Regions from separate parts of the Streptomyces sp. NPDC051664 genome, predicted to be linked through region 1. Evidence: riboswitches for the same ligand, from Rfam matches in the RefSeq annotation. Region 1 holds a riboswitch; each other region holds the start of a gene.

Region 1 (7,264 bases):
TCCGTCGCGCATCACGACGACCCGGTCCGCGAGGGCGAACGCCTCGCCCTGGTCATGAGTGACGGCGAGCACCGTCGTACCCAACCGGGCGAACAGCGTGCGCAGTTCGACGACGAGGCGTTCGCGCAGGCTGCGGTCGAGCTGGCCGAGCGGTTCGTCGAGCATCAGCAGTTTCGGTCGCGGGGCGAGCGCCCGCGCGAGAGCGACGCGCTGCTGCTCGCCGCCGGACAGCGCGGCGACAGCCCGTCGTTGGCTGCCGGGCAGGCCCACCAGTTCGAGGAGTTCGGCGACCCTGCGGTCCTGGTCACCACGGGTCACTCCGTGCATCCGCAGCCCGAAGGCGACGTTGGCGCCGACGTCCCGATGCGGGAAGAGCTGATGATCCTGGAACATCAGCCCCAGACCGCGCCGGTGCACCGGTACGCCGGTCTGGTCGACGCCGTCGAGGAGCACCCGGCCGCCGTCCGGCGGGTGCAGTCCGGCGACCACCCGCAGCAGTGTCGACTTGCCGCTGCCGCTCGGCCCCAGCACACAGACGATCTCGTGGTCCGCGACCTCCAGATCCACCACGTCGAGCGCCGCCCGCTTCCCGAAGAGGACGGTTGCGGCTTCCAGTGTCAGCATGTCCAGAACACCCCGAGCATCTTCAGAACTCCCCGGACCGGTCCGGGCGGATACGTTCGAGCAGCAGCAGCGACACCGCGCACACCAGCATCAAAACGGTGCTGAGGGCCATCGCCTGGCCGTAGTTGAGCTCCCCGGACCGCCCGAGCAGCCGGGCCACGGCGACGGGCAGCGTCGGGTTGTCGGGCCGCGCGATGAACACCGTCGCCCCGAACTCGCCGAGCGACACGGCGAACGCGAAGCCCGCCGCGACCAGCAGCGCCCGCCGCACCAGCGGCAGGTCGACCTCGCGCCAGGCCCGCAGCGGTGACGCGCCGAGCACCGCCGCCGCCTCGCGCAGACGCCCGTCCACCGCCCGCAGGACCGGCAGCATCGTGCGTACGACGAACGGCACACCGACCAGCGCCTGGGCCAGCGGCACCAGGATCCAGGTGGTCCGCAGGTCCAGCGGGGGCTTGTCCAGCGTGATCAGGAAACCGAAGCCGACGGTGACCGCGGACACCCCGAGCGGCAGCATCAGCAGCGCGTCGAAGCCGCGGACGAGCCGCCCGGCCCGCCTCGTCAGCGCCGCCGCCGCGAGCCCGCCGACGACCAGCGCGATCGCGGTCGCGACCAGGGCGTACTGCAGTGAGTTCCAGATCGCTTCGAGCGGCGCGACCAGGAAAGTGCCGCCGCTCGCGTCCACGGACCGCAGAGCGCGGTAGTAGTCGAAGCCATGGCCGCCGGGCACGTCCAGCGAGCGCTCCACCAGCACGCCGAGCGGCAGCAGGATCAGCACCAGCACGGTCAGCAGGACCCCGCCGAGCAGCGCCCGCTGCCCGGCGCCGCGCGGCCTGCGGGCGGTCTGCGCCGGGTCAACCAGCTTCAGCGCCGTCTCCCTGCGCCGCACGGTCCAGGCGTGTACAGCCAGGACCGCGCCGACGGCGGCGAACTGCACCATCGTCAGCACGGCGGCCGTGGGGAGGTCGAGCAGCTGGGCGGTCTGCCGGTAGATCTCCACCTCCAGCGTGGAGTACGCCGGACCGCCGAGGATCTGCACGACCCCGAAGGAGGTGAACGTGAAGAGGAAGACCATCAGCGCCGCGGCGGCCACGGCGGGCGCGAGGGCCGGCAGCGTCACCCGCCGCCACGCTGCCAACCGCCCGGCGCCCAGCACCCGGGCGGCCTCCTCCTGCCGTGGGTCGAGCTGCGACCACAGGCCGCCGACGGTCCGTACGACCACCGCGTAGTTGAAGAAGACATGGGCGAGCAGGATCGCCCACACGGTGGTGTCGAGCCGTACGCCCGCCAGTTCGTCGAGGAAGCCGCCGCGCCCGAGCAGCGCCAGGAAGGCCGTCCCGACGACGACGGTCGGCAGGACGAACGGCACCGTGACGACCGCCCGCAGCAGTTGTTTGCCGGGAAAGTCGAAGCGGGCGAAGACATAGGCGCCGGGCAGCGCGATCAGCAGGGTCAGCGCGGTCGAGGCGAGCGCCTGCCAGGTGGTGAACCAGAGGACGCCGAGGATGTCCGGCCGGCTGAGCACCTCGCCGATCCGGCCGAACTGCCAGACGCCGTCGGCCTTCAGCCCGCGGCCGACGATCGCGACGACGGGGTAGGCGAAGAACACCGCGAAGAACGCGACGGGCACGGCCATCAGTCCGAGCCGCACCGCGCCCCCGCGCCACGCCCTCGGGCGTGCGGCGCCCGCCGCGCGCCCCGGCCGGGCGCGCGGACCTGCCCCGCGCGCGCCCGGGCCGGGTGCGGGCGTCTTCGTTACTTCACTACGAGCGAGGACCACGACTGGACCCACTGCTCACGGTTCTTGGCGATGGTGTCGGGGGCCACGGTGGTCGGCTTGTCGACCGTCGCGCCGAACTCGGTGAAGATCTCCGGCAGCTTCGCGTCCTTGGTGACCGGGCTCACGAACATGTTGAGCGGCATGTCCTCCTGGAACTTCTTGCTGATCAGGAAGTCCAGCAGAGCCTTGCCCCCGGCCTCGTTCCTCGCGCCGTTCAGCAACCCCGCGAACTCGATCTGGCGGAAGCAGGTGCCGGTCGCGACCCCCGTCGGGGCCTCGGTCGGCTGCGGCTTCGCGTACAGCACCTCGGCCGGCGGGCTGGAGGCGTACGACACGACGAGCGGCCGGTCGGCCTTGGCCTTCTTGCCGCCCGCGGAGCCGGAGAACTCCTCGTTGTACGCCTGCTCCCAGCCGTCGACGACCTTGACGCCGTTGCTCTTCAGCTTCTTCCAGTAATCCTGGTAGCCGTTCTCGCCGTAGGCGGCGACGGTGCCCAGCAGGAAGCCGAGCCCGGGCGACGAGGTCGCGGCGTTCTCCGTGACGAGGAGGTTCCTGTACGCGGGCTTCGCCAGGTCGTCGAAGGTCGTCGGCGGCGCGAGCTTCCGGTCGGCGAAGTACTTCTTGTCGTAGTTGATGCAGATGTCGCCGGTGTCGATCGGCGTGACCCGGTGCTTGGTCGCGTCCAGCTGGGTATCGGCCGCGACCCGGTCGCTGCCCTTCGCTTCGTACGGCGTGAACAGACCGTTGTCGAGGGCGCGGGAGAGCAGCGTGTTGTCGACGCCGAAGAACACATCGCCGCGCGGGGATCCCTTGGTCAGGATCTCCTGGTTGAGTGCGGCGCCGGCGTCACCGCTCTTGAGCACCTTGACGGTGTAGCCGGTCTCCTGGGTGAACGCCTTCAGTACGTCCTTGGAAGCGTTGAAGGAGTCATGGCTGACCAGGGTCACGGTCTTGGACCCGGAGCCCTTCGTGCCGCCGGCCCCGGAGGCCGAGCCGTCGGAACTGCTGCAGCCGGCGAGTGCCGTGACGCCGAGCGCGGCCGCGACGGCCGTCGCCGCAAGCTGCTTGGTGCGGCGCGTGGTACCGGTGGTGCTCATTGTTGATTCCTCCTGGGTTTGACCAGGAAGAGACGCGGCCCTGCCCACCGGGAGGTGGGCAGGGCGCAACAGCATGAGTTGATGACCGAACTTCCTACCCGGAATGACCCGGGCGAGGTTCAGAGGGTCTGCGGCCAACCTGTCGTCGGTGCCGCACTCTCAGCGCTGTGGCGCTCCCCTGTCGGAATATGAAATTGATTTCGGCCCAGATTACACGGGCCGTCTTTCAGCGCTCGGATGCCGCCAGCTGCCCGCACGCCCCGTCGATCTCCTGACCGCGGGTGTCCCGCACGGTCACGGGCACCCCGTGGGCGGCGATCGCCTCGACGAACGCCTTCTCGTCCTCGGGCCGCGAGGCGGTCCACTTGGAGCCGGGCGTCGGGTTCAACGGAATCAAGTTGACATGCACACGCTTGCCCTTGAGGAGCCGGCCGAGCAGGTCACCACGCCAGGCCTGGTCGTTGATGTCGCGGATCAGCGCGTACTCGATGGAGATCCGGCGGCCGGACTTCTCCGCGTACTCCCATGCCGCGTCGAGCACCTCACGCACCTTCCAGCGCGTGTTCACCGGCACGAGCGTGTCCCGCAGCTCGTCGTCCGGCGCATGCAGCGAGACCGCGAGCCGGCACTTGAAGCCCTCGTCGGCGAAGCGCAGCATGGCCGGCACCAGGCCCACGGTGGAGACGGTGATCCCGCGCTGAGACAGGCCGAGGCCGTCCGGCTCGGGGTCGGTCAGCCGACGGATCGCGCCGACCACCCGCTTGTAGTTGGCCAGGGGCTCGCCCATGCCCATGAAGACGATGTTGGAGAGCCGTGCGGGCCCGCCCGGCACCTCTCCGTCGCGCAGCGCCCGCATGCCGTCCACGATCTGGTGGACGATCTCGGCGGTCGACAGATTGCGGTCCAGGCCGGCCTGCCCCGTCGCACAGAACGGGCAGTTCATCCCGCATCCGGCCTGCGACGAGATGCACATCGTCACCCGCTCCGGGTACCGCATGAGGACGGACTCGACCAGCGTCCCGTCATGCAGCTTCCACAGCGTCTTACGGGTCGTGTCGTCGTCACAGCTGATGTGCCGGACCACGGACATCAGGTCGGGGAACATCGCCTCGGCGAGCTTGTCCCGCGAACCGGCCGGGATGTTGGTCCATTCCGCCGGGTCGTGCGCGTACCGCGCGAAGTAGTGCTGCGACAGCTGCTGCGCACGGAAAGGCTTCTCGCCGATCGCGGCGACGGCTTCCTTGCGCTCGGCGGGCGTGAGGTCGGCGAGGTGCCGCGGCGGCTTCTTGGCTCCGCGGGGCGCGACGAAAGTGAGTTCTCCGGGCTTAGGCATGGTTCCTCCAGTGTTGCAGACACGCCGTGGTCGCAGAGGCCTTCACCAGCTCAGGAGGGATGAGGTGCGCACACGCCCGGTCGTCGTCGGTCGTCATCAGTCGACGTCGGCGGCCCTTTGGCGGCCCACGGACGGCCCAGCCGCCCCGAGGGACAGTGACCGATCGCACGAAAGGCGAGTGGTACGCACAGCGTCCCACCGAGACCTAGAATCGAATACGTGTCCGAAAACTTCTCTCGTCTGGATCGCCTGCGCATCGTGCGCGAGTGGCAGGCGTATCAGCTCGGCCGAACCGATCGGACGATCGCCGAGCTGGAAGAACGCGAGGCCGCGGCCGTCCGGGCAGCACGCACCCTGCCGCCGCCGGCACCCGACTGGAGACTCTCCCTGCAGCGCGCGGGTGGCACGTCCCATGCCGACGCCGTCCACACGGGCGACTGCGGCATGGGCGGCAAGAGAACCAAGCCGATGACCCGGGAGCAGGCCCTGCGTGCGCTCACGGAAGACGGCATCACGGCCTGCCCGTACTGCCGGCCGGACAGAGAGCTGGGAGTGCTGTGAACCACGGACCATCGGAACCTGAGGACATGAGCGAAGCACCCATCGTCATCCACCGCCCAGCCGGAACGGGTGGCCGTCGGGTGACGATCCGCGCCCAGGTCGCGGGCCTCGCCCGCAGCGACGACGACGTGATCGAGTTCCTGCGCCGCGCGGGCCTGCCCGACGCCGGTGACGTACTGGACGACCCACGATGGGTGCAGTGGCAGGGCGGCCGACCACACCAGTACGGCGCGGCCTCTGTCGATGAGACTGCCGGCCCGCCCGGCCCGCAGCCGTAGACAGACCCACAGCAACCTCGAATCGGGACAGGTGGGCCGACACCCGCTTCAGGAATTGGATCCCCGGTTTCCGCCATGCCCGTGAACAGGCATGGTTCTTGCAGTCCCGCAGACAGAAGAGTGAGGGCCCGCCGCCCTCTGGACAACGGACCCTCACTCACAAAAAAGCAGGTCAGGATGGGTGGCGACCCGACTGTTCAGCTGGAGCCGACGAACAGCACCAGCAGCAGCCAGACCACCGGAGCGGTCGGCAGCAGCGAGTCCAGCCGGTCCATGATCCCACCGTGACCCGGCAGCAGCGTGCCCATGTCCTTGATCCCGAGATCCCGCTTGATCATGGACTCACCCAGGTCGCCGAGGGTGGCGCTGGCGGCGACGGCGAGGCCGAGCAGCAGACCCTGCCACCAGGTGCCACCGTCGATCAGGAACTGCATGCACAGCGCACCGGCGACCATCGCGAAGGCGACCGCCCCGAACAGGCCCTCGCGGGTCTTGCCGGGGCTGATCCGCGGCGCGAGCTTGTGCTTGCCGAAGCGCCAGCCGACGGCGTACGCCCCCGTGTCACTGACCACGGTCAGCAGCAGGAAGGTGAGGACCCGCTGCGGCCCGTCGTCCGCGCTCAGCAACATCGCGACGAAGGTGGCCAGGAACGGTACGTAGAACGCGGCGAAGACTCCGGCCGTGACGTCCTTGAGATACCCCTCCGGCGGCTCGGTCATCCGCCAGACGAGCAACGCCAGGGCGGTCAGCGCCATCGCGACCCACGCGCCCTCGGCGCCGCGGACATAGCCGGCCACGATCATCGCCGCGCCGCCGACCGCGAGCGGTACGAGCGGCGCCTTGATGCCCTTGCGCTCCTCGAGCCGGGAGGTGAGCTCCCAGAGGCCGACGACGACGGCGATCGCTATCACACCGATGAAGACGGCCTTGACGATGAAGAGCGAGGCGACGATGACGGCACCGAGCCCCACGCCGACCCCTATGGCGGCTCGCAGATCACGGCCCGCACGTTTCTTCTGCGGGGGCGGCGGGGTGGACATGGGCTCCTGCGGCTTCTCGTCACGGAACAGGGGGCCACCGCCCCGGCGGGCGGCTCCCCTGTCCCGCTCGTCACGGTCGTCACGGTCGTCAGCGTCTCTACCTGCGTCGGGAACGTCAGGCACGATGGGCATGGGCCGAGTGTGCTGGGCGTCATGCACATCGTATGCAGGACCCGCCGGAGCAGCCTGCATCTCGGGCGCACCCCAGTAGCCGGCCTGCGGAGCGCCCCAGGAAGAGTCGTTCATCAGACTTCGAGCAGCTCGGCTTCCTTGTGCTTGAGCAGCTCGTCGACCTGCGCGACGTACTTCGCAGTGGTGTCGTCGAGCTCCTTCTCGGCGCGGCGCACCTCGTCCTCGCCGGACTCCTTGTCCTTGACCAGCTTGTCCAGGGTCTCCTTGGCCTTGCGGCGGACGGCCCGGATCGAGATCTTGGAGTCCTCGGCCTTCGTCTTCGCGACCTTGATGTAGTCGCGGCGACGCTCCTCGGTGAGGTCCGGGAAGTTCACCCGGATGATATTGCCGTCGTTGCTCGGGTTGACGCCGAGGTCGGA
Region 2 (7,264 bases), on a different contig from region 1:
CACAGGGGGCCGGTCAGGAATCCGTGGAGTGGACAGCGACGTTGCGTGACTTCCGTGTGCCGCCCTATGCGCAGACTCCGGCGCCGCCCGTGGCGCCGCACCCCGGCAATGTCGCACCGGGCGACGAGCCGGAGGGATACACGCCCACCGCGCGCGATCTTCCCGTGATCAACCGCGGTGACACCGTCCAGGTGCAGGCCGTCCCGGATCAGCGGCCCGCCACGGACCAGGGTCTCGGACCGCTGTACGTGGTCGGCGACGTCCACGGCTATCTGGACGAGCTTCACGACGCCCTCAGGGAACAGGGCCTCATCGACGCCGAGGGTGCCTGGGCCGCGGGCAACGCCCGGCTCTGGTTCCTCGGCGACTTCACCGACCGCGGCCCGGACGGCATCGGCGTCATCGACCTGGTCATGCGTCTGTCCGCCGAGGCCGCGGCCGCGGGCGGCTACTGCAAGGCCCTGATGGGCAACCACGAACTACTTCTCATCGGCGCCAAGCGGTTCGCCGACACACCGGTCAACTCCGGTGCGGGCACCGCCACCTTCCAGGCCGCCTGGCTGCTCAACGGCGGCCAGAAGACCGACATGGAGCGGCTCCAGGACGTCCACCTCCAGTGGATGTCCCGTCTCGACGCGGTCGTCGAGGAGGACGGGCACCTTCTGATGCACTCCGACACGACGGCGTACCTCGAGTACGGCTCCACCATCGAAGACGTCAACGAGACCGTGCATGCCATTCTCACGCGTAACGACGCCGACGAGTGCTGGGACCTGTTCCGCAAGCTCACCAGGCGGTTCGCCTTCCGCGACGAGGGGGGCTCGCAGGCAGTCCAGGAGCTGATGGCGGCGTACGGCGGACAGCGCATCGTCCATGGTCACAGCCCCATTCCGTATCTGCTCGGCGAGGTCGGCTCGGAGGACGGCGAGGACAGCGCCGGCCCCGTGGTGGACGGCCCGCACGTGTACGCGGACGGGTTCGCCATCGCCATGGACGGCGGCGTGACCATGGCCGGAAAGCTGCTGGTCGTCCGGCTGCCCTTGCATGACTGACGGTCTTCGGGGAAGACGCATCCACGACCTGACCACGCCGACCACTGGGCCTATTTACGGAAACCCCCTGTCACCCCGTGCCGTGGGCGCTCTACCATCGGCCTATCAGTAGCAGGCTCTCCTCCGTTTCCGCCCAACTGCCCGGTCCAAGCGGGTACTCAGGCCCAACGGAGCATCGGGGGATGCACATGAACAGCGCTCCGCACCTGCTGGCCGAGGACCGACCCGAGTACGAGCGGATCCTCGGCGATGCGCTACGCCACGCTCACGAACGACCGGATCTGGCCGGAGTCGGTGAACGGCTCAACACGGAACAGCTGCGCACCATGGCGCTGAACGCCACGGCTCTGATCACCGCGGCGGCAGCCACCGAGTACGACCACTACGTGAAGGTCCGCGAAGAGCTGCGCGGACCGGCCGCCGACTCGGCCCAGGGCTCGGGCCTCGGGTCCGAAGCTGACGATCCGGACCGGCCTGGCGCCGGCATAGGGGCGGTCGTCACCGTCCTGGCGCCGATGCTCGCGGGCACCGCCGCCCTGATCTTCCTGCTGGTCGGCTACATCCTGAAGATGCTCAGCAGGCCCCCGTCGTTCGCCGACACCATGGTCACCGCCGGCTGGTTCTTCGCCGCGGTCATGGCGGCAGCGATACTGGCCGCCGCCATCGGACTGCTCACCACGGCGCTGCGCAACGGCTCGACGTCGCTGCCGGCCGAGGAAACCGAGGACGAGCTGCCGGAGGATGTGGCGCGCGCCAGGGAGGCCTGGCGCCATGCGCTGCTGGAGCGGGGCATCCTGCCGTTCCTGCGGGATGCGCTCGCCGATCCCACGGCCGGCCCCGCATCACGTACACCGCACCGTTCGGCCAACCGCATCCCGAAGATCGGCTACTCCAGGCCGGACTTCTCGGGCCCGGAAGAGGGCCCGGCGGCGGGTCCCCGCCCGTCGTTCACCAGCCCCGACTTCACCAGCCCGGACTTCGGCGGCCCGGAACACGAGCTGGACTGACCGGGTCGAATCCCTTGTTCGTCGTCCTCGTGCCGGCGATCGGAGCCGGTCTCTCCTCGTACCCGTGGCCCGGCTCCTCCTTCAGGCTTTCGGCCTGGAGACGTGCACTGCGCCGCGACGGTTCTCGCAGCGCCCCGGCGCAGTACACCACCCGATGACTCAGTCCGCGATCGGCAGATAGACGCGGTTGCCGGCCGCCGCGAACTCCTTGGACTTCTCCGCCATGCCCGCCTCGATCTCCGACTGCGAACCGCCGTGCTCACGACGGATGTCCTGAGAGATCTTCATCGAGCAGAACTTCGGGCCGCACATCGAGCAGAAGTGCGCCGTCTTCGCCGGTTCCGCCGGCAGCGTCTCGTCATGGAACTCCCGCGCCGTGTCCGGGTCGAGAGCCAGATTGAACTGGTCCTCCCACCGGAACTCGAAGCGTGCGTCCGACAGCGCGTCGTCCCAGTCCTGCGCACCCGGGTGCCCCTTGGCGAGGTCCGCCGCATGGGCCGCGATCTTGTAGGTGATGACGCCCGTCTTCACGTCGTCCCGGTTGGGCAGGCCCAGGTGCTCCTTGGGCGTGACGTAGCAGAGCATCGCCGTCCCCCACCAGGCGATCATCGCGGCGCCGATGCCCGAAGTGATGTGGTCGTACGCCGGGGCTACATCGGTGGTCAGCGGGCCGAGCGTGTAGAACGGCGCCTCCTCGCAGATCTCCTGCTGGAGGTCGATGTTCTCCTTGATCTTGTGCATCGGGACATGGCCCGGGCCCTCGATCATCGTCTGGACGCCGAACCGCTTGGCGATCGAGTTGAGTTCGCCGAGCGTGCGCAGTTCGGCGAACTGCGCCTCGTCGTTGGCGTCGGCGATCGAGCCGGGACGCAGCCCGTCGCCCAGCGAGTACGTCACGTCGTACGTCGCGAGGATCTCGCAGAGCTCCTCGAAGTTCTCATACAGGAACGACTCCTTGTGGTGCGCCAGGCACCAGGCCGCCATGATCGAGCCGCCGCGGGAGACGATGCCGGTCTTGCGGCGGGCGGTGAGCGGGACGTACGGGAGGCGCACGCCGGCATGGACCGTCATGTAGTCGACGCCCTGCTCGGCCTGCTCGATGACGGTGTCCTTGTAGATCTCCCAGGTCAGTTCCTCCGCCCTGCCGTCGACCTTTTCGAGGGCCTGGTAGAGCGGAACGGTGCCGATCGGCACCGGGGAGTTACGCAGAACCCACTCACGGGTGGTGTGAATGTTGCGGCCGGTGGAGAGATCCATGACCGTGTCGGCGCCCCACCGCGTCGCCCACGTCATCTTCTCGACCTCCTCCTCGATGGAGGAGGTGACCGCGGAGTTGCCGATGTTGGCGTTGACCTTCACCAGGAACCGCCTACCGATGATCATCGGCTCGATCTCCGGGTGGTTGACATTGGCCGGCAGGACCGCCCGGCCCGCGGCGATCTCCTCGCGTACGACCTCGGGTTCGACGTTCTCCCGGATCGCCACGTACTCCATCTCCGGGGTGATCTCGCCCCGCCGGGCGTACGCGAGCTGGGTCACCGGCTGCCCCTCGCGGCTGCGGCGCGGCTGCCGCGGGCGACCGGGGAAGACCGCGTCGAGGTTGCGCAGTCCGCCGCGCGGCGAGGTGTGCTTGAGCCCGTCGTCCTCGGGGCGGACCGGGCGGCCCGCGTACTCCTCGGTGTCGCCGCGGGCGACGATCCAGTTCTCCCGCAGCGGCGCGAGGCCGCGGCGGACGTCGGTGTCCGTGGTGGGATCGGTGTACGGCCCCGACGTGTCGTACAGCGTCACGGCGTTGCCGTTGGTCAGGTGCACCTGCCGGACCGGCACCCGGAGGTCCGGGCGCGAGCCCTGGACGTATCCCTTGTGCCAGCCGATGGACTTTCCGGCCTCGTCACTCTGGTTCGAGGCAGGCGTGCGTGCGTCCGATGTGGTCATGAGACCTACTCCCTACGCCGGCATTACCCGGTAACAGGTTCGGCGGTCGGCGCAGCCTGTCCCGTACGGATGTACGGATATCAGCGCCCTCTCAGCCCGGTGCTCCGAGCTCCCGCGTGTACAAAGGTGTCATCAAGCTAGCGCCCTTCGAGGCGTACTGAACAGTGGACCCCTTCACTTCTTGCGATGATCCCCCGGTGACGTCCCCTCAAAATGACTCCGGACCGCAGGACCATCAGCACGGTCACTCGCACAGTCACGGGCCTGCGGCGCCGGTCTCGAAGCATCTGCGCAAGGTCATCGCGGCCGTCCTGATCCCGTTCACCACCGCTGTCGTCGTCGGCCTGGTGGTGCTCTGGCCGGGCGGTGCACCCGCGCACGAGCGCACCGGCGTCGGCTTCGACCGGCAGACCCAGCAGGCCACGGTGGTGAACGTCGACAAGGTCGACTGCAAGGACGTGAACGCCGCGCAGACCGCTGCCACCGGCAACACCACGACGCCGTCGGGGAACGCCACTCCCGGCCAGGAGCCGGGGCTGTGCGAGAAGGCCACGATCGAGGTGACGACCGGCCACGACAAGGGAAGGACCTTCGTCGAGATCGTCCAGCCCGACGCGCCACGGCAGTTGCACGAGGGACAGGGCGTGATCGTCGCGTACGCCCCCGACGCGCCCCATGACCTTCAGTACTCCGTGACGGATGTGGACCGGAAAGTCCCGATGGCTCTGCTGGCCGGGATCTTCGCTCTCGCAGTGGTCGTGGTGGGCAGGCTGCGCGGGGTGATGGCGCTGATCGCGCTCGCCGTGTCGTTCGCCGTGCTGACCCTGTTCATCCTCCCCGCGATCCTGCAGGGTTCGAACCCGCTGCTGGTCGCGGTCATCGGGGCCAGCGCGATCATGCTGATCGCGCTCTACATGTGCCATGGGCTGACCGCCCGCACCTCGGTCGCGGTCATCGGCACGCTGATCTCACTGCTGCTGATCGGGCTGCTCGGTTCGCTCTTCATCGACTGGGCGAGCCTGACCGGCAACACCGACGACAGCACCGGCCTCATCCACGGCCTGTACCCCCACATCGACATGAGCGGCCTGCTGCTGGCCGGTGTCATCATCGGCTCGCTCGGCGTGCTGGACGATGTGACGGTCACCCAGACATCGGCGGTCTGGGAACTGCACCAGGCCGACCCGACGATGGGCGCGCGGAAGCTGTACCGGGCAGGCATCAGGATCGGTCGCGACCACATCGCCTCAGTGGTCAACACGCTGGTGCTCGCCTACGCCGGCGCCGCGCTTCCCTTGCTGCTGCTGTTCTCGATCGCGCAGAGCAGTGTGGGCACGGTGGCCAACAGCGAACTCGTGGCGGAGGAGATCGTACGAACGCTGGTCGGGTCGATCGGACTGGTCGCCTCGGTGCCGGTGACGACGGTGCTGGCGGCGCTGGTCGTCTCCGCGGACCGCACAGGGCTCGGCGCGGGAACCGAAGCTTCGGCACCCGCACGGAACGGAAGGGGCCGGCGTCGCAGGGCGAGGCATTGACGCTCAAGGCTGTGGCCGTCCCGGCGCGGAGTGCATATCACCCGTTCGGCAGATACCGCGTTCGACCGGCGCGCCATCCGTCGGCGCAAACCTTTTCAACCGGCGTTCTGTTCCTTGGCCAGGATCCGGCCCAGCGCCTCCTCGAGGTTGCCCTCGAAGTCACTCAGCGTGCACTCCTGGCCGAGGGGGACGAGCTTGTCCGTCCGGTCGAGAAACGCGACGAGTGGCGCCGTGCCGGCCCTGAAGAGAGCGCGGTCCGCGCCGACCTGAAGCCGGATGTGTACGTCGGACAGCCCCTCGGGCTCAGTGGGACTGATGTGCACATCACCGTCACCGCTGGGGCTGTTGAGGCCGTCCAACAGAAGCTCACGACCGAAAGCCCAGGTGACGGGGGCGTCGCCGGGCAGATGGAAGGTCATCCGGATCGCGTACGGATCGCATACCTCGTACCGGAGCTCCACCGGGATACGGAATGAGAGCTCCTCGGAGACGAGAAAACTCATCATGACCTCAGCTTGAACCGACTCGCGCATCGTTCAACCCCGCAGTAGATGAATCTGGCCAGGAATGATCCCCCATGGCCCTATTGACGCCATCGTGGTGTACGCGATAGCAGATCACAAGGAGTGATTTTTCAGATACTGATAGAGAACACCAACGAACGCAAGAGGCTCGCCACTTCACCGCGTAGTCGTTCGACTGCGGGGAGCAAGCGTTCTTCTTCCTCGAGAGGTACCGAAATGGCCATGGCGGCAGCCGTGTAGCCGACTGCGATCGGGATGGCGGCGCAGACCGTTCCGAGGGCGTACTCCTGTCGTTCGACAACAGGTTCGGTTCGCTCCAACGACCTCAAACGCTCAAGAAAAGCCGGTCGGTCCCGCACCGAGTAGCGGGTCAGCGGCTGCACAGGGTGACGATCCAGATGGTCCTCACGGGCCTTCTCGTCGAGCCGGCTCAAGAGACACTGGCCGATCGCATGGGCATGTCCGGTCTCCCGGAACGAGGCCCACTCCTCGACCGCCGGTGCTGCGGGGGTGTCGGCGACCGCGATGAGTTCGATCTCACCCTCGCGGTAGACGGCGCAGTACACCGGTGCACCGATGATGTCGCGCCAGCGGGCCAGCGACTGGGCCATGGTGCTGCGACGATTCTGCAGCGCACCGTCGTCGACCAGCCTCTCGGCGGCGGAGCCGAAGAGGAATACGCCGTTCTCCCGGCGCAGATAGCCTTCGTGGGTCAGGGTGCGCAACAGGTGATAGGCAGTGGGAAGGGGAAGCCCCGCTTCCCGTGCGAGCTGCTTCGCAGGCGCCCCGTCCCGATGGGCGCCCACAGCCTCCAACAGCCTCAACGCCCGCTGAACCGAACCGATCAACGTCGGGACAGCGGTACTCGATGCCGTGGTCAAAGGTCACCCCCAGGCGTGGTGACGGGCAGTCAGCCCGTTCGTGGGGGCCGCCCCCACGGACCTGCCGCAGACCTGGGGTCCGGAGACCGGGTGTGTACACAAACCACTGGTCAGGGTGGTGGCGGACAGTTGTTTCCCAGGCAACGGCAGCGGACCGCCACTGTATCGGCAGCATCCGCGAGGGGCGTCGTTTCGTCTTGTACTTAGCTCAGCTGGGCTAATTGCCCGACTGGTGACCGGCCGCCGCCTACCAGTCGCCGCGCGACGACGAGGACGACATGAACTTCCGTACGACGAACACGAGCCCGCCGACCAGGATCACGAAGACCA
Region 3 (7,264 bases), on a different contig from region 1:
GTGAAGCCGTCGTCCACCAGCGTCTCCGCGGCGTCCAGCAGCTCGATCGGGTCGGGCAGCAGGGTCCGCTCGTCGGCCACCACCTCCAGCTTGATCCAGTCGGTGCCCAGCGCCTCGCGGGCCAGCCGCGCGGTCAGCACGGCCTCGCCCGCGGTGAAGCAGCCCGCCGTGTTCGGCAGGACGCGGATCGAGAGCCGTTCCAGCACGGAGAGCACCGAACCCTGCACGGTCGGATCGAGGCGGCGCATCGCGACGGTGGTCAGCTCGGTGCCCGACGCGGTCAGCGAGCGTTCCAGCACGTCGAGGCTGGGCGCCCCGCCCGTTCCCATGATCAGCCGGGAGCCGAACGTCGTGTCGCCGAGGGTGAAGAGATCGTCGGACATGGTCAGCCTCCCTGGACCGCGGTGAGAACTTCGATCCGGTCGCCGTCGGCGAGCGCGGCGGTGGACCACCGGCTGCGGGGGACGACGGTCTCGTTGACGGCGGCCGCGACGCCGGAGGGCGCAGCGGTGAGGGTGGCGACGAGGGCTTCCAGGGTGGTGCCGGCGGCGATCGAGCGGGGGTCGCCGTTCACGGACACGGAGAGCGCGACGGAGTCGGTCATGCGGGCTGCTCCTGACGTGCGGAGGCGGTGGCGGGGGGCGCGGCGGGCGGCGGTACGGCGGGCCCGAACCGCCCGGGGGTGAACGGGCGGGCCACGGCGGGCAGCTCGCCGGTGGTCAGGAGCTCGGCCATGGCGTCGCCGGTGACGGGGGTGAGCAGCACCCCGTTGCGGTGGTGGCCGGTGGCGAGATACAGGCCCGGCAGGGCGGTGGGGCCGAGCAGCGGGGCGTTGTCGGGGGAGGCGGGGCGCAGGCCGGCCCGGGTCTCGGTGAGCGGCAGTTCGGTGATGCCGGGCACCAGCTCGTGGGCGTCGCGCAGCAGCTCGTACACCCCGCCCGCCGTGACCGTGGTGTCCCAGCCCATCTCCTCGCTGGTGGCGCCGACGACCAACTCGCCGTTCTCGCGCGGGACGAGATAGACATGGCTGCCGCGGACCACGGCTCGTACGGTCCGGGTGAGGAACGGCGCGTACACGGCGGGCACGGTCAGCCGCAGCACCTGCCCCTTCACCGGCCGGACGGGCGGCACGACCTCGTCCGGCAGCCCCGCGAGCCGTCCGCTGAGGCTGCCCGCGGCGAGCACGATCCGGTCGGCTGCGAGCTCCGTGCCGGCTGCCAGTACGGCTCCGGCTGCCCGGTCCCGCACCACCACGAGGCGTTCCGCCCGGTCGCGGTGGAAGACCACCCCGGCCCGTTCGCAGGCCGTCAGCAGGGCGGCGGCCAGCCGGCGGGGGTCGACCTGGTGGTCGCCGTCGACCCGCAGACCGCCGCGCACACCCGGCGCCAGCATCGGTTCCAGGCGGCGGCACTCGCGGCCGGTGAGCCACTCCGACTGCAGCCCCGAACGGTGCTGGAGCGCGTGCAGTTCCCGCAGATGGGCGCGGTCGTCGGAGTCCAGGGCGACCGCGAGGGTGCCGCAGGCCCGGAAGCCGATGTCCTGGCCGCTCGCCGCCTCCAGTTCGGCCGCGAAGGCCGGGTAGCGCGCGGCGGAGGCGAGATTGAGACCGAGCAGCATCTGCTCGCCGTAGTGGAGTTCGGTGACGGCGGCGAGCATTCCGGCCGCGACCCGGGCAGCACCGCCGCCCGGGTCGGGGTCGACGACCGCGGTGCGCAGGCCGCGCTGCGCCGCCCGCCAGGCGGTCACCAGACCGATGATTCCGCCCCCGATGACGAGGACGTCGGATCCGGGTACGCCGGATCCGTCTGCTGATGTGCTCCCGGAGGATCGCATGGGCGTCCAGCCCCTCCCTTCGCCGGCATGACCCGGATCAGGTTCGTACGGTCGGAGGCCGCCCAGCCTCCCTCTCAGCCCGGTGCGTCCGGGCTCCCGCGAGTGTCTTACGTCGGCCACCCTAAACCCCGTCACCCGGCCCCAGTAAGGGAGCGGCCACCGTGGCCCGTTCACTCGACGGACTTGTCCTCTCGCCGGTCGCCGACCAGGCGCCGGGTCAGGTCGGCACCCGGACCCGCTTCACGTACCACGAGGAGAAGGGCGCGATCTGGGCCGACTACGCGGGCGGGGACGTGGTCCGGGGCCATCTCGTCGGCACTCGCACCGGCGATCGACTCGACTTCCGCTACGTCCAGTTGAAGCAGGACGGATCGACCTCCTGCGGACACTGCGTCTCCACCGTCGTCGGCCTTGCGGACGGCCGGGTGCGGCTGGAGGAGCGCTGGGAAGGGGAGTCGCAGGAGGGCAGCGGGACGAGCGTGGTCGAGGAACTCGCAACCTGATGGTTCGTCAGATGCTTAAGGTGGACAGGTGAGCGAACAGCAGACAGAGCAGCCTGGCCGGCGGACAGAGCGCCGCGTCGTCATCGTCGGTGCGGGCATGGCCGGCGTGCAGACCGCGGTGGCCCTGCGGGAACAGGGCTTCACCGGCCCGGTCGCCCTGATCGGTGCCGAACCCCACCAGCCGTACGACCGGCCCCCGCTGTCCAAGGCGGTGCTGCTCGGCACGGCCGAAGGCTCCGCCTTCGACATCGACTTCGAAGAGTTGGGCATCGAGCTGCAACTGGGCCGTGACGTGACCGGCGTACGGGCCGACGCGCACGAACTGGACACCCTGACGGGCCCCGTACCGTACGACGTCCTGGTCATCGCCTCCGGCGCCGAACCGGTGGTGCTGCCCGGCTCCGAGGGGGTGCCCGGCGTCCATCTGCTGCGCACCCTCGACGACGCCGCACGGCTACGGCCGGTCCTCGACCAGCAGCACACCGTCGTGGTCGTCGGCGCGGGCTGGATCGGCGCCGAATTCGCCACCGCAGCCCGCGCCGCGGGCTGCGAGGTCACCGTCGTCGAGGCCGCCGAACGGCCGCTCGCGGGCGTCCTGCCCGCCGAGGTCGCTGCCCCGATGGCCCGCTGGTACGCGCAGAGCGGCGCCGAACTCCTCACCGGCGCCCCGGTGGCCCGGATCGAGCCCGGCAGTGTGGTCCTCGCGGACGGCCGCACGGTTGCCGCCGGAGCGGTGGTCGTCGGGATCGGCGCCCGGCCCGCCACCGGCTGGCTGGCCGGCTCCGGCATCGCCCTCGGTCCGGACGGATCGGTGACCGCCGACGCCGCGCTGCGCACCTCGCTGCCCGATGTGTATGCGGTCGGGGACTGCGCCTCCTTCCCCTCCGCGAGGTACGGCACACGGCTCCTCGTCCACCACTGGGACAACGCCGTCCAAGGGCCCCGGACCGCCGCCGCCAACATCATCGGTGCCGGTGCGGACGGGGCGTCGCAGCTCCTGGCATACGACCCCGTGCCGTACTTCTGGTCCGAGCAGTTCGACCGGTTCGTGCAGTACGCGGGCCATCACGGGGGCGCGGACACCCTGATCTGGCGTGGTGACCCGGCCGATCCCGCCTGGTCCGTGTGCTGGCTGCGGGGCGGCGCACTGGTCGCCGTCCTCGCCGTCGGGCGGCCGCGCGATCTGGCCCAGGGGCGCAAACTCATCGAGGCGGGGGCACGGCTGGATCCGGTGCGGGCAGCCGACCCCGCCGTACCGCTGAAGTCGGCCAGGGCCGATGCCCCGTAGCGGCACGCCCGGAGGGGTTCCGGAGCCCTTGCGGGCACTGGGTCGACCCCCGTCCGGTCGGGTCCGCGTGCCGACTGTCGGTCCGGGATGGCACGCTTGACCCCGTGACCGAGATTGACGCAAAGATTGATGCTCTCGTCCCCGCCTGGCTCCACCTTCCCGACATCGCGGAAATGCTCGATGTCGAGGTGACGCGCGTGCGGCAGCTGGTCAAGGAGGGCCAGCTCATCGCCGTACGACGTGGTGAGAACCGGACGCTCCAGGTGCCTGTTGCCTTCATCGACGGCAACAAGGTGGTCAAGGGCCTCTCCGGCACCCTGACGCTCCTGAGGGACGACGGCTACACCGACGAAGAGATGCTGGAGTGGCTCTTCACTCCCGACCCGACCCTGCCGGGTACCCCCGCGCAGGCGCTGAGCGAGAATCGCGGCACGGAGGTGAAGCGCCGCGCCCAGGCGCTCGCCGTCTGACCGGGACAACCGCACGCGGGGTACGGGCACGGTCCGTTCCGAACGGCCCGGCCCGTACCCTCGCAGCACGCCGCACCGCTGTACCAGCCCGACCGTGTCGTACCGCTGAATTCCGTACAGCTGTATCAAGGGGGAACCTCGCCATGCCCACGCCTCGCGAGCTGCTGTCCGACGCCCGGCTCTATCTGTGCACGGATGCCCGCAGGCGCCAGGGCGACCTGCCCGCCTTCCTCGATGCTGTGCTTTCCTCCGGGGTGGACATCGTCCAGCTGCGCGACAAGGGCATGGAGGCGGCCGAGGAGCTCGAACACCTCGCGGTCCTCGCCGACGCCTGCCGACGCCACGGCAAGCTCCTCGCCGTGAACGACCGGGCCGATGTCGCCCACGCCATCGGGTCCGACGTGCTCCACCTCGGCCAGGGAGACCTGCCGGTCCCCGCCGCCCGCGCCATCATCGGCGAGGACGTGGTGATCGGCCGCTCCACGCACGCGGAGCCCGAGGTCGACGCCGCCGTCGCCGAGCCCGGCGTGGACTACTTCTGCACCGGACCCTGCTGGCCCACCCCCACCAAGCCCGGCCGGCACGCCCCCGGCCTCGACCTCGTGCGGTACGCCGCCTCTCTCGCCCAGCCGCGCCCCTGGTTCGCCATCGGCGGGATCGACGCGGGCAACCTCGACGAGGTGCTGGACGCGGGAGCGCGCAGGGTCGTCGTCGTACGGGCGATCACCGAGGCCGACGACCCGGTGGCGGCCACCGCGGAGCTGACGAAGCGGATCAGGGCGCGCGCCGACGGCTGACAGGCGCGTCACGGAAATCACAGGTCATCCGGAGCAGGTCGGAGGACTGTCCGAAGGGTGGACAAACCACCAGTCAATTCGGGCAATTGCCGCTGGTCCGGTTGGGGGACCGTCGCGCCCTGGTTAATCTGCAGTATGGCCCTTGGCACTCCCTCTACCAGGACGGATCACGCACGCACCGTGCGTGAGCTGCTGGCGACCGGCAAGACTTCGTATTCGTTCGAGTTCTGGGCGCCCAAGACCGAGAAGGGCGAGCGTAATCTCTGGAATGCGTTGCGCCGGGTCGAGGCGGTGGGCCCGAGCTTCGTCTCCGTGACGTACGGGGCCGGTGGTTCCACCCGGGCCGGGACGGTCAGAGCCACCCAGCAGATCGCCGCCGACTCCACGCTCACCCCGGTCGCGCACCTCACGGCCGTCAACCACTCCGTCGCCGAACTGCGCAACATGATCGGGCAGTACGCCGACGCCGGGATCAGGAACATCCTCGCCGTGCGCGGCGACCCGCCGGGCGACCCGATGGGCGCGTGGGTCGAGCACCCGGAGGGTGTGCGGTACGCGGCCGACCTCGTCCGGCTCATCAAGGAATCCGGCGATTTCTGCGTCGGGGTCGCGGCATTTCCCGAGATGCATCCGCGCTCGACCGACTGGGACACCGACATCCGGCATTTCGTGGACAAGTGCCGCGCGGGTGCCGACTATGCGATCACGCAGATGTTCTTCGATCCGGACGACTATTTGCGGATGCGTGACCGCGTGGTTGCTGCGGGTTGCGACACGCCCGTCATCCCCGAGGTCATGCCGCTCACCAGCGTCAAGCAGTTGGAGCGGTTTCCGCAGCTCAGCAACGCGACGCTGCCCTCGTCCCTGAAAGACCGCATCCTTGCCGTCAAGGACGACGCAGCCGCTGTACGCTCCATTGGCATCGAGTTCGCGACGGAGTTCTGCGCGAGGCTGCGCTCCGAGGGTGTGCCCGGGCTGCACTTCATTACGCTCAACAACTCGACGGCAACGCTCGAAATCTACGAGAATCTCGGACTGCACAAGCAGTCGTGACCGGCCGTACCCGCCATGATCCCGGGCGGCGGCCGTAGAAATGGGGGCGGGCATGGGCTGGACGGTCCTCTACATCGCGTTCGGCATCGTGGCGCTGTGGCTGCTCGGCGAGGTGCTCCTGCAGTACAAGGCGCGGCTGCGCTGGCGTCTGCTCGCCTTCACCGGCTTCGCCGGTGTGGTCGTCGGCGTGCTGATGCCGTCCGTGCCCGTCATCGCCGTCGGAGCGATCGCGTTCGCCATCGGCCAGACGTACGTCACGCTCTCCTTCCGGCGCGGCTTCTCGACCGGCTGGGCCATAGGGGGCAGCCCGGGCGAGAGCCGTCGCCGTCGAAGCAGCGGTGACCGGGACACCCGCCGGGAGCCCACGCTCGAGGTGTCGGACCTGGAAGTGGGGTACGACCGGGAGGGCGAGGACGAGGCGGAGAACGCCGCACCCGCGCCGGCGGCCGCCGTCTACGAGCCGGAACCGCTGCCGGACGACACCGGGCAGTACGGCATCTATACCGATCCCGTCCCGCAGCAGGAGTCCCAGCAGGCTCAGGGGCAGCCCCAGTACGGTGCGTACGACCCGTACACCGACTACTCCACGTACAGCGGCGTGCCCGGCCAGGAGAGCTATGGCGGGCAGGGCGTGTACGCCGACCAGAACGCGTACGCAAGTCAGGACAGTTACGCCGGGCAGGAGACTTACGCCGGGCAGGACAGCTACGCCGGGCAGTACGACTACGGCACCGGCCAGCAGCAGTACGCCGCGTACTCCGACCCGTACGTCGGCACCACCGGCGGCCCCTCGCAGTACGGCGCGCACGACACCTACGCGAGCTACGACAGCTACGGCAACCAGCAGCAGTACCCGGCAGACCCCTACGCCCAGCAGTACACCTCCGAGACCCCGCCGGGCGGCGTCTGGGTGCCCCAACAGCGCGAGGGCGAGCAGTACCCGCCGGAGCAGCAGCCCGCACCGTACCCGAACACCTACGACAGCGGCTACAACGAACAGCAGTACCGCTACTGACGGACGCCGGGGCCCCGGTCCTGCCCTCTCATGCCCCTGAGGTCATGGGAGAGACAGAGGGCGAGGCGGTACCCGATGCGCCCGGCCCCCGTACCCGCACTCCTGCCTTCTCGATGCCGGCCGGTCACCGGGAGCCGCGGAAGCCGTCCCCCTCCACGATGAGCCCGGCGACGAGCGTCCCCGACATCCCGGCGTGCGCGAGCCCGCCGCCCGGGTGGGACCAGCCGCCCGCGAGGTAGAGACCCGGCAGCCGCGTGCGGTTCCCCGGATGCAGATACGCGCCCCCGGCCCCGGCCAGCGCCGGT

Evidence for each region. A riboswitch is a leader RNA that binds a small molecule or an ion and turns the genes downstream of it on or off. The one in region 1 is predicted to bind thiamine pyrophosphate.
Region 2: it holds a riboswitch for thiamine pyrophosphate, as region 1 does, so the genes downstream of both, thiC (phosphomethylpyrimidine synthase ThiC) here and ACIA8E_RS00140 (thiamine ABC transporter substrate binding subunit) in region 1, are expected to answer to the same signal.
Region 3: it holds a riboswitch for thiamine pyrophosphate, as region 1 does, so the genes downstream of both, thiO (glycine oxidase ThiO) here and ACIA8E_RS00140 (thiamine ABC transporter substrate binding subunit) in region 1, are expected to answer to the same signal.

The regions. Positions count from the first base shown of each region.
Region 1 is NZ_JBITCU010000001.1:26,285-33,548, forward strand. Features, by position in the region: gene ACIA8E_RS00130 (ABC transporter ATP-binding protein) at 1-624, opposite strand, end outside; gene ACIA8E_RS00135 (ABC transporter permease) at 647-2,260, opposite strand; gene ACIA8E_RS00140 (thiamine ABC transporter substrate binding subunit) at 2,380-3,501, opposite strand; TPP riboswitch at 3,575-3,691, opposite strand; gene rlmN (23S rRNA (adenine(2503)-C(2))-methyltransferase RlmN) at 3,728-4,834, opposite strand; gene ACIA8E_RS00150 (DUF6233 domain-containing protein) at 5,054-5,395, shown strand; gene ACIA8E_RS00155 (hypothetical protein) at 5,422-5,673, shown strand; gene ACIA8E_RS00160 (phosphatidate cytidylyltransferase) at 5,871-6,959, opposite strand; gene frr (ribosome recycling factor) at 6,959-7,264, opposite strand, start outside.
Region 2 is NZ_JBITCU010000006.1:174,192-181,455, reverse strand. Features, by position in the region: gene ACIA8E_RS14335 (metallophosphoesterase) at 1-1,052, shown strand, start outside; gene ACIA8E_RS14330 (hypothetical protein) at 1,235-2,059, shown strand; gene thiC (phosphomethylpyrimidine synthase ThiC) at 2,219-3,994, opposite strand; TPP riboswitch at 3,987-4,120, opposite strand; gene ACIA8E_RS14320 (YibE/F family protein) at 4,192-5,529, shown strand; gene ACIA8E_RS14315 (SsgA family sporulation/cell division regulator) at 5,625-6,062, opposite strand; gene ACIA8E_RS14310 (IclR family transcriptional regulator) at 6,164-6,934, opposite strand; gene ACIA8E_RS14305 (DUF5326 family protein) at 7,182-7,264, opposite strand, start outside.
Region 3 is NZ_JBITCU010000004.1:204,594-211,857, forward strand. Features, by position in the region: gene ACIA8E_RS09975 (thiazole synthase) at 1-383, opposite strand, end outside; gene thiS (sulfur carrier protein ThiS) at 386-604, opposite strand; gene thiO (glycine oxidase ThiO) at 601-1,833, opposite strand; TPP riboswitch at 1,831-1,943, opposite strand; gene ACIA8E_RS09990 (hypothetical protein) at 1,995-2,336, shown strand; gene ACIA8E_RS09995 (NAD(P)/FAD-dependent oxidoreductase) at 2,434-3,624, shown strand; gene ACIA8E_RS10000 (Rv2175c family DNA-binding protein) at 3,729-4,094, shown strand; gene thiE (thiamine phosphate synthase) at 4,238-4,891, shown strand; gene metF (methylenetetrahydrofolate reductase [NAD(P)H]) at 5,027-5,944, shown strand; gene ACIA8E_RS10015 (hypothetical protein) at 5,997-6,959, shown strand; gene ACIA8E_RS10020 (phytoene desaturase family protein) at 7,084-7,264, opposite strand, start outside.